Regions from separate parts of the Paraburkholderia aromaticivorans genome, predicted to be linked through region 3. Evidence: riboswitches for the same ligand, from Rfam matches in the RefSeq annotation. Region 3 holds a riboswitch; each other region holds the start of a gene.
What was found. Region 3 has a riboswitch for cobalamin ahead of cobW (cobalamin biosynthesis protein CobW). Riboswitches for the same ligand answer to the same signal wherever they lie in the genome.
Positions count from the first base shown of each region.

Region 1 (3,868 bases), on a different replicon from region 3:
ATCTCCGTGCGGCCGCGCCATGCGGAAATGCGCCCGTCACGGTCTGTTGACGGATAGATCGAGAACGAGCCCGTGCGGGCCGTTACACCGCTCACACCCTTGGCCTTTTGCAGCGCCGAATCGGCGCGCTGATTCAGCGTTGACGTGAGCGCCGACGGATCGCTCGCTTCCTGCTCGTAGAACAGCGTGATATCGACGACGTCTTGCGGTACTTCCGCGCTGGCCTGCGCATTCAGCGACAGCACGCCGGCCGGCTGATACTGCATGGCGTTTTGCGCGCGTGCCACGGCCGGCGTCAAGGCTAGCGCTGCGGGCGCGGCGCATACGAGCGCGAGAGCGAGTGCACGTGCAGTGTTTTTCGTCATTGTTGGACTCCTTGCTTGAACAGGGTTGTGCACGATCGGAGCAAACGCCGCGCAATGGCACGGCGTTTGCGAGTCCGTTAGGCGGTTGTAACCTGAGCTTGGTTCCCTGATTTGACGTTGCTTTAACGTTTGCGTCCGCGTGAATACGCGTCTTGCATCAACGATCAGTCAACATCAAGCGACGTCAAGCGAGCCGCTTGGTGATGAAGCGCCATTCGGCTTCGGTCACCGGTGTGATCGACAGGCGGTTGCCCTTGGCGAGCACGCGCATGTCCTTGAGTTCGTCATGCTCGCGCAGCGCGGCGAGCGGAATCAGCGGGATCTTCTTCTTGAACACCACATCGACGAGCACCCAGCGTGGCGTTTCCTGCGACGACTTCGCGTCGAAGTAGGGACTCTTCCTGTCGAACTGCGTGGGGTCCGGGTACGCGGTGGACGATACCGCCGCAATGCCCGCGATGCCGGGCTCGGGACAGCTCGAGTGATAGAACAGCACACCGTCGCCGACCTGCATCAGGTCACGCATGAAATTGCGCGCCTGATAGTTGCGCACGCCGGTCCAAGGCAACGTGCGATGCGGTGCGTTGGCGAGATGGTCGATGCTTGCTTCGTCCGGTTCGGACTTCATTAGCCAGTAGCGCATGAATCGAATTGAACGTTAAGGGTTTGAAGATGCGGAAGAAATCGGCGTACAGCAAACAGCGCGCAAAAACAGCGCACAAAGAAAAACGGCACCGAACCGAAGTCCGATGCCGTTCTAAAAAAGGTCCCCGCCTTAGCCGCTAGGCCGGCATCCTGAACCGGGGGTTCAGAATTGGTCGCAGTTAGCAACACTTCGGGTACATCAGACAGAGTGACGCGCACACCCGTGCTACAAATTTCCGCAACCGTGCACATGGCATTGGTTCAAGGAATATATGACCTTGGCGAACCAGGCAGGGAAGCTAAACCGATGAAGCTAAAACACAAAACGACCGATTGAACTCAAACGTTTGCAGAATCTTGCACGCCTTGTGCTCACGCACTCCGTTTGAATCCGCCGCCGATCTCAGGACCGGCCGCACGATAACACACACTACTTACTGCATGCTGTACTGCTGAATCACAGTACCCAGTTGTTCGTTCATTTGATGCATTGTACGCCGGATTTCTTCAGCGGGAAATGCTTCTCCGTGTCTCACGCTCGATTGCAGCCTAAGCAGTTCCGATGCCAGCGACAGTGCGGCCATGACAGCAATGCGATCCGTGCCGCGCACGTTGCTGTTATTGCGGATCTTCGACATTTCGGCGTCGACGCGTGCGACCGCTTCAAGCAGCGCGCCTTCCGTTTCCGGCGAGCAGGCGAGCCGATAGGGCACGCCGAGAATCGATACTTCGATCTGCTTGGTGGTCATGCATTTTCTCCGTGGCGGGTCACGTCGCTCTCGGCTTCGCTTTCGTGCTGAGCCGGTTCGAGCAGATCGAGCTGGCTATCGGGCTCGCTGTTCGCGCGGGCACGCGGCAGCTTTTCGAGGATCGCATTCAGGCGCACCTGTGCGTCGTCGATCTTCGCCGACAGCGCGTCGCGCTCCGCCTGCAGTGCATTACGTTCCTCGCGCAGCATTGCAAGTTCCGTGCGCGTGGCTTCGACGTCCGCGCGCGATTGGGCGAGCTGCTCTTCGAGCGCGAGTCGCGCTTCATTGTGGCGTTGGCTGATCGCGATCAGCTTGCCGATATTCTGTGAAAGTGTTTCGAGTTCGGTGAGCATGTGCTGCGTCCTCTAAAGACATCGCATTTTAGCGCGGAATGTCGCAGGTTCCGACAATTGTCTCGTTTCGAGACGTAACAACATTGCTTTGTGCAGGCTTTTATCGACCATATGATGAAAAAGTACTCGTGCGTCGGACAATAGCCTGCACTTAACAGAACGCTAGTCTGCGGTCCCACTCATTCTTGACGGACCCCGAGGCCGCTCCTAAACTGGCCGCACTCTGGTGCCCGCGTGCGCTTTTCAACGGCGCGCGCAGTTAAACGGGAAGCAGGGGGCGCTGTTCGCCAGAACGCGCCAACCTGCGCTGCCCCCGCAACGGTAAGCGACCGCATTCGTCATGCAAGTCGATCCTGGTCGCGTGTTGGAAGTTCAACTCGCGAGTGTGCCACTGCGCGTCACGCGTGGGAAGGCGGGATCGAGAAGTCGCCAGCCCGGATACCGGCCAGGGGGAGAGGCACGTCACGCGCGACAATGTTAAATACGCGGGCGCCTCGTTACGCATCGGCCTGCGGGGAAGCGGGCCGCGCACGCTACCCACAGGACTTTCACCCCATGCTGTCCCCCATCGCTCGTGCGGCGCTCCTCGCCTTCGCGGGCCTGCCGGTCGTCGCGCACGCGCAAGCGGCACCTTCATCTTCTCCGTCGGCGGCGCAGGCGTCGCCCGCTGTGTTGTCGCCGATCGTGGTCACCGCGGAGCGCGGCCCGCAAGCACTCGCCGACGCGATCCCGCAGACCGCGCTGTTCGACCAGCAGGATCTCGCCGACACCACCGCGACCGATTTGCCCGGCCTCCTGCAACTCGCACCAGGCGCGCAAATCTCGCGCACAGGTGGCCCCGGTTCGACGACGAGCCTGTTCCTGCGCGGCGCGTCGTCGACGCAATCTTTGCTGCTGATCGACGGCGTGCGCGTCGATTCCGTGAGCCTGGGTTCGGCGCAACTCGCGCAGATTCCGCTCGACCAGGTCGATCACGTCGAGGTGGTGAACGGCAACGTGTCGGCGTTGTACGGCTCCGGTGCGATCGGCGGCGTGGTCCAGGTGTTCACGAAAGAAGGTGGCGACCACCCGCCGCGTTTCAATTTTTCGCTGGGCTACGGCAGCTATCACACGCAAACGCAGCAGGCGGGCGTGAACGGCGCATTGGATAAAGACGGCAATACGACCTTCAGCATTTCGCTCGCGCGGTCGAAGGACGACGGCTTCTCGTCGCTCAATCCGCATGAGGCGCCGAACGCCAACCCGAATGCGAACGGCTATCTGAACGAGAGCATCTCGGCTTCGTTGCGCCACAAGTTCAACGACAAATGGAATGCCGGCGCGAGCTACTTCCAGTCGAACGGCAACAACAGCTACGACAACGCGTACGGCCTGCCGACCGATCTGAACAACCTGTATAGCAAGGTGCGCCAGGTCTCGGTGTTCGCCAACGGCAAGCTGACCGACTGGTGGACGACGCACCTGATCGTCTCCGAAGGCGACGACCGCAGCGTGTCGAATACCAACGGCATTTATAACGGCCGCTTCGATACCGACAACCGCCAGTACACATGGCAGAACGATTTCGCGCTGGCCGCGCAGCAGAAGCTGCAGGTCGGCTACGAGCATCTCGATCAGAGCCTCGAGTCCGACACGTTCGCGGCGCCGGACCGGCATGTGGATTCGGGCTTCGTCGGCTATACCGGGCGCTTTGGGCGCAACCAGATTCAGGCCAACGTGCGGCGCGACCAGTATTCCGATTTCGGCGGAGCGAACA
Region 1 is NZ_CP022989.1:305,742-309,609, reverse strand. Features, by position in the region: gene CJU94_RS01330 (SIMPL domain-containing protein) at 1-365, opposite strand, end outside; gene CJU94_RS01325 (EVE domain-containing protein) at 550-1,008, opposite strand; RNA gene ssrS (6S RNA) at 1,129-1,310, opposite strand; gene CJU94_RS01315 (cell division protein ZapA) at 1,445-1,759, opposite strand; gene CJU94_RS01310 (ATPase) at 1,756-2,112, opposite strand; cobalamin riboswitch at 2,320-2,576, shown strand; gene CJU94_RS01305 (TonB-dependent receptor domain-containing protein) at 2,668-3,868, shown strand, end outside.
Region 1: linked by a shared signal. The riboswitch ahead of CJU94_RS01305 (TonB-dependent receptor domain-containing protein) and the one ahead of cobW (cobalamin biosynthesis protein CobW) in region 3 are both predicted to bind cobalamin.

Region 2 (3,868 bases), 380 kb from region 3:
GCGAGCATGGCCTTCGATTCGGCGGCGCCGACAAAGCCCACCGGAAAGCCGAGTATCAGCGCGGGTCTTGGCGCGCCGGCGTCGAGCATATCGAGCAGATGAAACAGCGCGGTCGGCGCATTGCCGATCACGACGACGCTGCCCGCCAGCTGCGGCCGCCACAATTCCAGCGCGGCCGCGGAGCGCGTATTGCCGAGTTCGCGCGCGAGCGCGGGCACGTCGGGATGCGTGAGGGTGCAGACGACCGCATTGTTCGCCGGCAGCCGCGCACGCGTAATGCCCTGCGCGACCATGCCGGCATCGCAGAGGATCGGCGCGCCTCGCGCAAGCGCCGTGCGGCCCGAGGCGCCCGCGCCTTCGGAAAAGCGCAGGTCGTCGATCACATCGACCATGCCGCACGCGTGGATCACGCGCACCGCGAGTTTTTCCAGGTCGGCGGGAATGCGCGACAAGTCGGCCTCCGCGCGGATCGTCGCAAAGGATTGGCGATAGATCTCCTGACCGTCGCGAATGTAATCAAGCATCGGGGTTACTCCGGGCCAGGCGTTCGAGCATGTCGGCGGCCTGGTCGATCGTCAGTTGGCGCGCGACGCACAGGCCGAAACCGGGCCGGCCGTCGCGTCGATAAAGGTCGTAGAGGCCGGGCGCGGCCGCCAGCAGCGTGTACGGCGCGCAATGCGCGGCGGCGCACGAACGTGGGCAGCCGCTCAGGTGCGCGTCGACGCCGGCAGCCAGGCGGGCGGCGAGGCGCAGCGCGTCGGCCTTGGTGTCGGCGAGGCTTTTCGCGCAGCCGCTGGAACCGGCGCAGGCGATCAGACGCGTGATGGCTTGCGCGGGATCGCAGGCGAGACCGAGCGCCGCCAAACCGGATAGCACGGCTGGAACGGCATGCGTTGCGATGTCGGGCAGCAGCACGCTTTGCCAGGGTGTGACGCGCAGCGTGCCGTTGCCGTGCTGCTGCGAAAGCGCGGCGAGGGCATCGAGGGTGTTGGCGTCGAGGCGTCCCAGCGGCGGCTGGCCGCCTGCGTGCCAGGTTCCGGGCACGCGTTGCGCGTGAGCGCCCAGCCGAAGGCCGGCATCGGCCGGCGTGCGGCGATGCCAGCCGGCCAGCGCTGCGTTTCGCGTCAGCGGGAAGTCGAGGTAGCGTTGAGCGTGATGCAGGAGCGCGTCGGCGGAATGCACGGCTAGCAGGTGACGCATGCGCGTGGCGTCGGCGGCGGCGAGGTCGAGGAATGTGAGCAGCAGCGCGCGTACCAGAGCCGGAGCTTGCGAGGGGAGTATCGCGGCTAGCGGGACCGCGCCGTTGGCGTGGGACTCGTCCGTCGTGATGCACTCATTTTGCGCCGGCGAGCCGGCCCACGCACTCGCAGGCGGACAACCCGCCAGGCCGAATACGAAGCGCACGCCGTCGGCTTCCTGCGACGCCGCCAGCCAAACGTCATGCGGATGATCCACTCGCGCGAGCCGTTCGCCGCCGTCCAGCAACAGCGCGAATTTCGGCGACAGCGCCGCGAAACGCGGTTCGCTTTGCAGCGTCGCGAGCAATTCGGCGCACAGCGGGCGGGTGTCGAACAGGGAGCAGGGATCGCGTCCGGCAGCGGGGCTGATCATGACGTTGCGCACGTCGTCGGCGGCGATCGCCATTGCGGCTGACGCGTCCAATGCGTCCGGCAGCTTCGACGAAACCGTCTCCACTGCGTTCGCTGCCGCCCGGTCCACTGCGCTCACCGCCATCGTGTCCGCAACGTCCGCCGGACCGATTGCCACCGCCTTCGCTGCGCCCGCCGACGGCATCGGCCCGAGACCGGCGGCGACCAGCGCCGCGATCAACGCCGCTTCCTCACCACGCTTCACGCCGCGCACCTGCACATTGGCACGATTGGTCAGCTCGATCACGCCGGCCGCATGGCGTGCACTGACATCGGCGATCGCCCGCGCCTGCGCCGCGCTCAACTCGCCGCCGGGCAGTTTGATGCGGCAAATCCCGCCGTCGCGCGCGGCGACGATGCGCAGCAGCCCCGGGCACGCCGAGGGCCGCGGCGTGGCGGCTGCGTCGGACACAACGGTGGAAGGCGAAGCTTGATTCAAGACGGACACCGGTTTAGCGTCGCGCGACGGCCCGAGCATGCCGTCAGGCGGGCATGGCTGCGGCATCGGTACACCCCGCCCGATGTTGGCTGGCACGAACAGTCTTGCCGGCAGGTCTCCTGGCTGGCAGGTCATGGTCCGCCGCAGCCTTCCCGGTCGAACCAGTGGCGTGGAGCGCAGGCGGACTCGCTGCATACAGTTGCGGGGGCAGCCACAGTGGCACTGTGTTCCCTCTTCGGCCCCGAAGGGCACCGGCGGCTGTATTATGCCTTTTTTCGAACCGCACAACGAGGCTGGGCGCTTTGATCGGCGCGGCACAGCGGACTATTTGAAGACACAGAATGAGGATGGATGCATGCCCGCGTGGCTGACGGTGGTGGGCATCGGCGACGACGGCTTCGCCGGTTTGGGAAGGCCCGCGCGGCGCGCTTTGCTGCAAGCGTCGGTGGTCTACGGCGGTGAACGCCATCTGGCGATGCTGCCCGCGCGCCTCGCCGCGCGCCGCGCCGCGTGGCCGCGTCCGTTCGATCTCTCGCCTTTGCTGGCCGAACGCGGCGGCGCGGTGTGCGTGCTGGCGAGCGGCGACCCGATGCTGTTCGGCGTAGGCGCGACGCTCGCGCGGCAGTTGCCGGCGGGGGAGTTGCGGGTGCTGCCCGCGCCGTCGTCGTTGTCGCTGGCGGCCGCGCGCCTCGGCTGGCCGTTGCAGGACGTCGCGACGGTGTCGCTGGTGGGGCGGCCGTTGGCGACGTTGAACGCGCATCTGCACGACGGCGCGCGCGTGTTCGTGCTGAGCGCGGACGGACGCACGCCCGCGGCGCTCGCGGAGTTGCTCAACGCCCGCGGTTTCGGGGCGACCCGCATGAGCGTGCTGGAACACTTGGGCGGCGAGCTGGAACGGCGCATCGACGGCCGCGCGGATCAGTGGCCGGCGGGCGAAGTGGCCGCGCTGAATCTGATCGCGCTCGACTGCCGCGCCACCGAGGGCGCGCCGCGTTTGCCGCTGACCTGCGGCTTGCCCGATGACGCTTTTCGCCACGACGGCCAGTTGACCAAGCGCGATGTGCGCGCCATCACGCTCGCGCGCCTCGCGCCGGCGCCCGGCGAACTGCTGTGGGACGTGGGCGCGGGTAGCGGCTCGATCGGCATCGAATGGATGCGCTCGCATCCGACCTGCCGCGCGATCGCGATTGAAGGACACGCCGAGCGTCAGCGCTTCATCGAACACAATCGCGACGCGCTGGGCGTGCCGAGTCTGCAACTCGTCGCAGGCCGCGCGCCTGCCGCGCTGCAGGGGCTGCCGCTGCCGGATGCGGTGTTCATCGGCGGGGGCGCGACCGTGCCGGGCGTGCTGGAGGCATGTTGGGCCGCTCTGCGCGAGGGTGGCCGGCTGGTCGCCAACGCGGTTACGTTGCAGGGCGAAGCGGCGCTGGTCGCCTGGCGCGAGCGGCACGGCGGCACGCTGACGCGGATCGCGCTGGCCGACGCCCAGCCGCTCGGCGCTTTCGATACATGGCGGCAGGCGTTGCCGATCACGCTGTTGGACGTGACGAAGCCGAGCGGCGAGGGCGCCAGGAACACCATTGACCCGGCCGATGTAACGAACGCTACGAACGGCGTGAACTGCACGAACTGCACGAACGGCACGAACGGCACGAACGGCACGAACGGTGCGAACGGCGCGAACGGCGCGAACGCCACCAACGCCACCAACGCTTTGAACACCGACTCACCGCAAGAACCCTGATGCGCGACGAAACGCCCGAACAACCCGCGCCGCTGC
Region 2 is NZ_CP022990.1:713,208-717,075, reverse strand. Features, by position in the region: gene CJU94_RS22970 (precorrin-8X methylmutase) at 1-524, opposite strand, end outside; gene cobG (precorrin-3B synthase) at 517-2,127, opposite strand; cobalamin riboswitch at 2,181-2,359, opposite strand; gene cbiE (precorrin-6y C5,15-methyltransferase (decarboxylating) subunit CbiE) at 2,444-3,832, shown strand; gene CJU94_RS22955 (cobalt-precorrin-5B (C(1))-methyltransferase) at 3,832-3,868, shown strand, end outside.
Region 2: linked by a shared signal. The riboswitch ahead of cobG (precorrin-3B synthase) and the one ahead of cobW (cobalamin biosynthesis protein CobW) in region 3 are both predicted to bind cobalamin.

Region 3 (3,868 bases):
ACCTGAGTGTGCGGACAACGGTATGCAAGGCCCTTGAAACTGACAGCGCGCGTAATGATGCGGCCGTCCACTTCCGGCAGCGCGATATGCATCGCAATATCGCGCGAATTGAGGCCTTGATTGTCCTTCTGCCAGTCTTCGCGATTGCCGCCGCTGAGAATCACCTGGAACACCGGCGCGTCGCCGGCGAGCGCGAGCGGCTCGGGGTCGTCGATCGCGCTTGCGGCGAAGGCGGTCGTATTCAGCACCAGCGAGACCTTGTGCTCGGCGCACAGCGATTGCACGACTTCGCGGCTCAACGTGTCTTTGAGCGAGGTAATCGCAATCGGCAGCGGATTCAGGCCCTGCGACTCGAGCGCATCGATCAGCGCGTCGAACACGGCCGTATTGGCCGCCTGCAGATGCGCCTTGTAGAACAGAATCGCCGCGACCGGCGCGTTGTGTTGCCAGCGCGCCTGCCAGTCGGCAACCGTCGGCGTGTCCCGCTCGGGATGGTAGAGCGTCGCGGCGGGCAACGCGCGCGGCGGCGCAGGCTCGCGCCCCCAGCCGACGGCGCGGTGCGCGATACAGCGCAGGAACGCTTCGGCATTTTGCGGGCCGCCTTCGCGCAGATAGCGCCACAGTTGATGGCATAGCTCGGCGCTCGCGGTGCTGCGCGCGAGCAGGTTTGGATCTTCCTGCAGATCGCCGGAGAACATTGCGAGCGTCTGCTGCTTGCGCTCGGCGAGCGCCACCACCTGCTCGATGCCATAAGGCCAATAGGCCTCGCCGCCGAGATGATCGACCACCACCGCGCGCGCATGCTGCAAGACGTCTTCGACATAGAAATCGACCGAGGCCGGCTGCCGCAAATACGTGACGTTGGCGAGCCGCACGCTGGGGAAACCCTCGCCCAGCCGCGGAAAGACGCTCGCGAGCAGCGACAGCGTGGTGTCGGCCGAACTGAGCACCACGATATCGGCGGGCTGCTGATCGATACGGATCACGCCCTGCGTATCGTCGACAAAGCCACCCGGCGTGGTGCGCAGCAGATGCATGAGCGCTTACGCCTGTTGCGTTTCGACGGCCGACGGGACGCCGAGCGCCGTGTCGAACGCACGCTGCAACGCGGCCTGATCGAGATCCTCGCCAATCAGCACGAAGCGGCTCGGACCATTTTCGCCCGCTTGCCAGCGCCGATCGAAATAGCTGTCGAAGCGGCGGCCCACGCCCTGAATCACCAGACGCATCGCCGCGCCCGGCAGCGCCGCGAAGCCCTTGACGCGATAAATCGTGTTCGTTTCGACGAGGCCTTGCAGCGCGGCGATCACCGCTTCGCGAGAAGGCGCGTTCGCGTGTACGACCACCGAATCGAATTCGTCGTGATGGTGGTCGGCGTCGCCGGCGGAACCGTGATGATCGTGGCGCAAGTGGATCGTGTCTTCCGAGGCCGCTTCGAGGCCCAGCAGCGTATGCAGATCGAGCTGGCCCTTCTGCGCGCGCACGATCTTCACTTGCGGCGGAATCTCTTCGCGAATCACCGCCTCGACCGCGTTTTGCTGCGCGTCGTCGAGCAGATCCGTTTTGTTCAGGATCACCAGATCGGCGGCGGACAACTGATCTTCGAACAGTTCATGCAGCGGCGACTCGTGATCGAGATTCGGATCGGCTTTGCGCTGTGCATCCACGGCGAGCGGATTGTCGGCGAACTGGCCGCTTGCCGCAGCCGGACCGTCCACCACGGTGACCACGGCATCCACGGTGAAGCTGTTCTTGATCTGCGGCCAGTTGAATGCCTGCACCAGCGGCTTCGGCAATGCGAGGCCCGACGTCTCGATCAGCACGTGATCGATCTGATCGCGGCGTTCGACCAGCCTTTCCATCACCGGAAAAAACTCTTCCTGCACGGTGCAGCACAGGCAGCCGTTTGCGAGCTCATACAGTTGGCCTTCGGTTTCGACGCCGTTTTCATCGCATCCAATGCCGCAACCCTTGAGGATTTCCCCGTCGATGCCGAGTTCGCCGAACTCGTTGACGATGACCGCGATGCGCTTGCCGCCCGCATGCTGAAGAATATGCCGCAGCAGCGTGGTCTTGCCGCTGCCGAGAAAGCCTGTGACGATGGTGACGGGGATCTTGCGCATCTGGGTTTGCATCGTGAGGTCCATCCGTAGGAGTTGCACGTGCCTGCCGGCGTATCCGCGCGTCTGTCCGTATGGTCCTGACAAACCCGACATGGGCCTGGCAAGCCACGGCGAAAATCAAACACGGGGACGAACGACGGATTGCCGCGACAACGGTAAACAGAAAGCGGAATTGAGATCATGAACGCACCGCCGCATCCCCGCGGCGTTCGCCCTTCGTATTCTGGCCGGTATCCGGGCTGGCGATAGCGCCGCTTCCCCTTCCCGGACGAGTGATTTCTCGCCCAGTGGTGATATGCCGACGCGGCCTTGCGCGTGGACATCGAAGCCGGCTTTGCGGCGCTACAGCACTGACCGTAGCGCCACATTTCGCTTACCGTTGCGGGGGCAGCACAGGTTGACCCGATCCATGGCAGGCGGGTGCCCTGTTTCCCGTTTAACTGCATGCGCACGAGCGCGCACACGAGCACCAAAGTGCGAGCGAGTGTAGGCCCGCGGCCCGATGCCGTCAAGGAAACCCAAGCCGCGAGCGCTTATCGGGCGGGGCGCCGTGTGCTATCGTATGCGCGCGTTTGGTGCCCGCACATGCATTCGCGTGTGCAGTTAAACGGGAAACAGGCCGCGCTTTCATGCGCTCAACCTGTGCTGTCCCCGCAACGGTAAGCGACCTGCGGCGCGATGTTGATTCGTCTCGCGCCGCGCATGCGTTTTTTCTATGCCACTGTCCCGCACATGCCAATGAATGCGGACGGGAAGGCAAAGCGCATGAGGCCGCCAGCCCGGATACCGGCCAGACGCGGAGGCGGCGAACCTCAGGCAACATCGCGCCGCCGGCCGCCGGAATCCGCGAGGGACGGATGTGAAGGCGCTGAAGCACGACGTCACGCGTCCGTTCGCGTGCGAGTTCCCCCAAAGGACCGCTGCGAGCCGCGCATGTCGCCGTGCCCGAATCCGTAGCCCGCATGCCCCAAAAATCCGCCATCCGGCGCTCCCGCGCGCTTCGCCCCGATCCGCACGTCACGACATGGCGCTTGCCGTGCACGTCGCGATGAGCCGCGCCTGGTTGATCGGCGCCGGACCCGGCGACGTCGAACTCATGACGCTCAAGGCGACCCGCGCGTTGGCGCAAGCCGATGTGGTGCTGGTCGACGATCTGGTGAATCCCGAGGTGCTGCAGTTCGCGCGCGCCGATGCACGGATCGTCTACGTCGGCAAACGCGGCGGACATCCGTCCACGCCGCAGGCCGGCATCGTCGCACAGTTGCTTGATCATGTGCGGGCCGGGCGCAGCGTCGCGCGCCTGAAAGGCGGCGATCCGTTCGTGTTCGGCCGGGGCGGCGAAGAACAGCAGGCGCTGCATGCCGCCGGCGTCGAGGTCGAAGTCATCAACGGCATTACGGCGGGAATCGCGGCGCCCGCGGCCATCGGCATTCCGGTCACGCATCGCGACTACGCGCAAGGCGTGGTGTTCGTCACCGGGCACGGCGCGGGCAGCGGCGAGCCGGACTGGGCCGCGCTCGCGGCCACGCAGATGACGCTCGTGATCTATATGGGCATGCGGCGGCTCGACGATATCGTCGGCGCGTTGCTCGCGGCGGGCATGAGCGCCGACACGCCATGCGCGGCGATCGAGTCGGCCACCCGTCCCGAGCAACGCCATGCGCTCGCACGGCTGGGCGAGTTCGCCGCTACCGTCTCGCGCGCCGGACTCGGCTCGCCGGCGATCGTGGTGATCGGCGGCGTGG
Region 3 is NZ_CP022990.1:334,904-338,771, reverse strand. Features, by position in the region: gene cobN (cobaltochelatase subunit CobN) at 1-1,037, opposite strand, end outside; gene cobW (cobalamin biosynthesis protein CobW) at 1,044-2,135, opposite strand; cobalamin riboswitch at 2,332-2,612, opposite strand; cobalamin riboswitch at 2,680-2,932, shown strand; gene cobA (uroporphyrinogen-III C-methyltransferase) at 3,172-3,868, shown strand, end outside.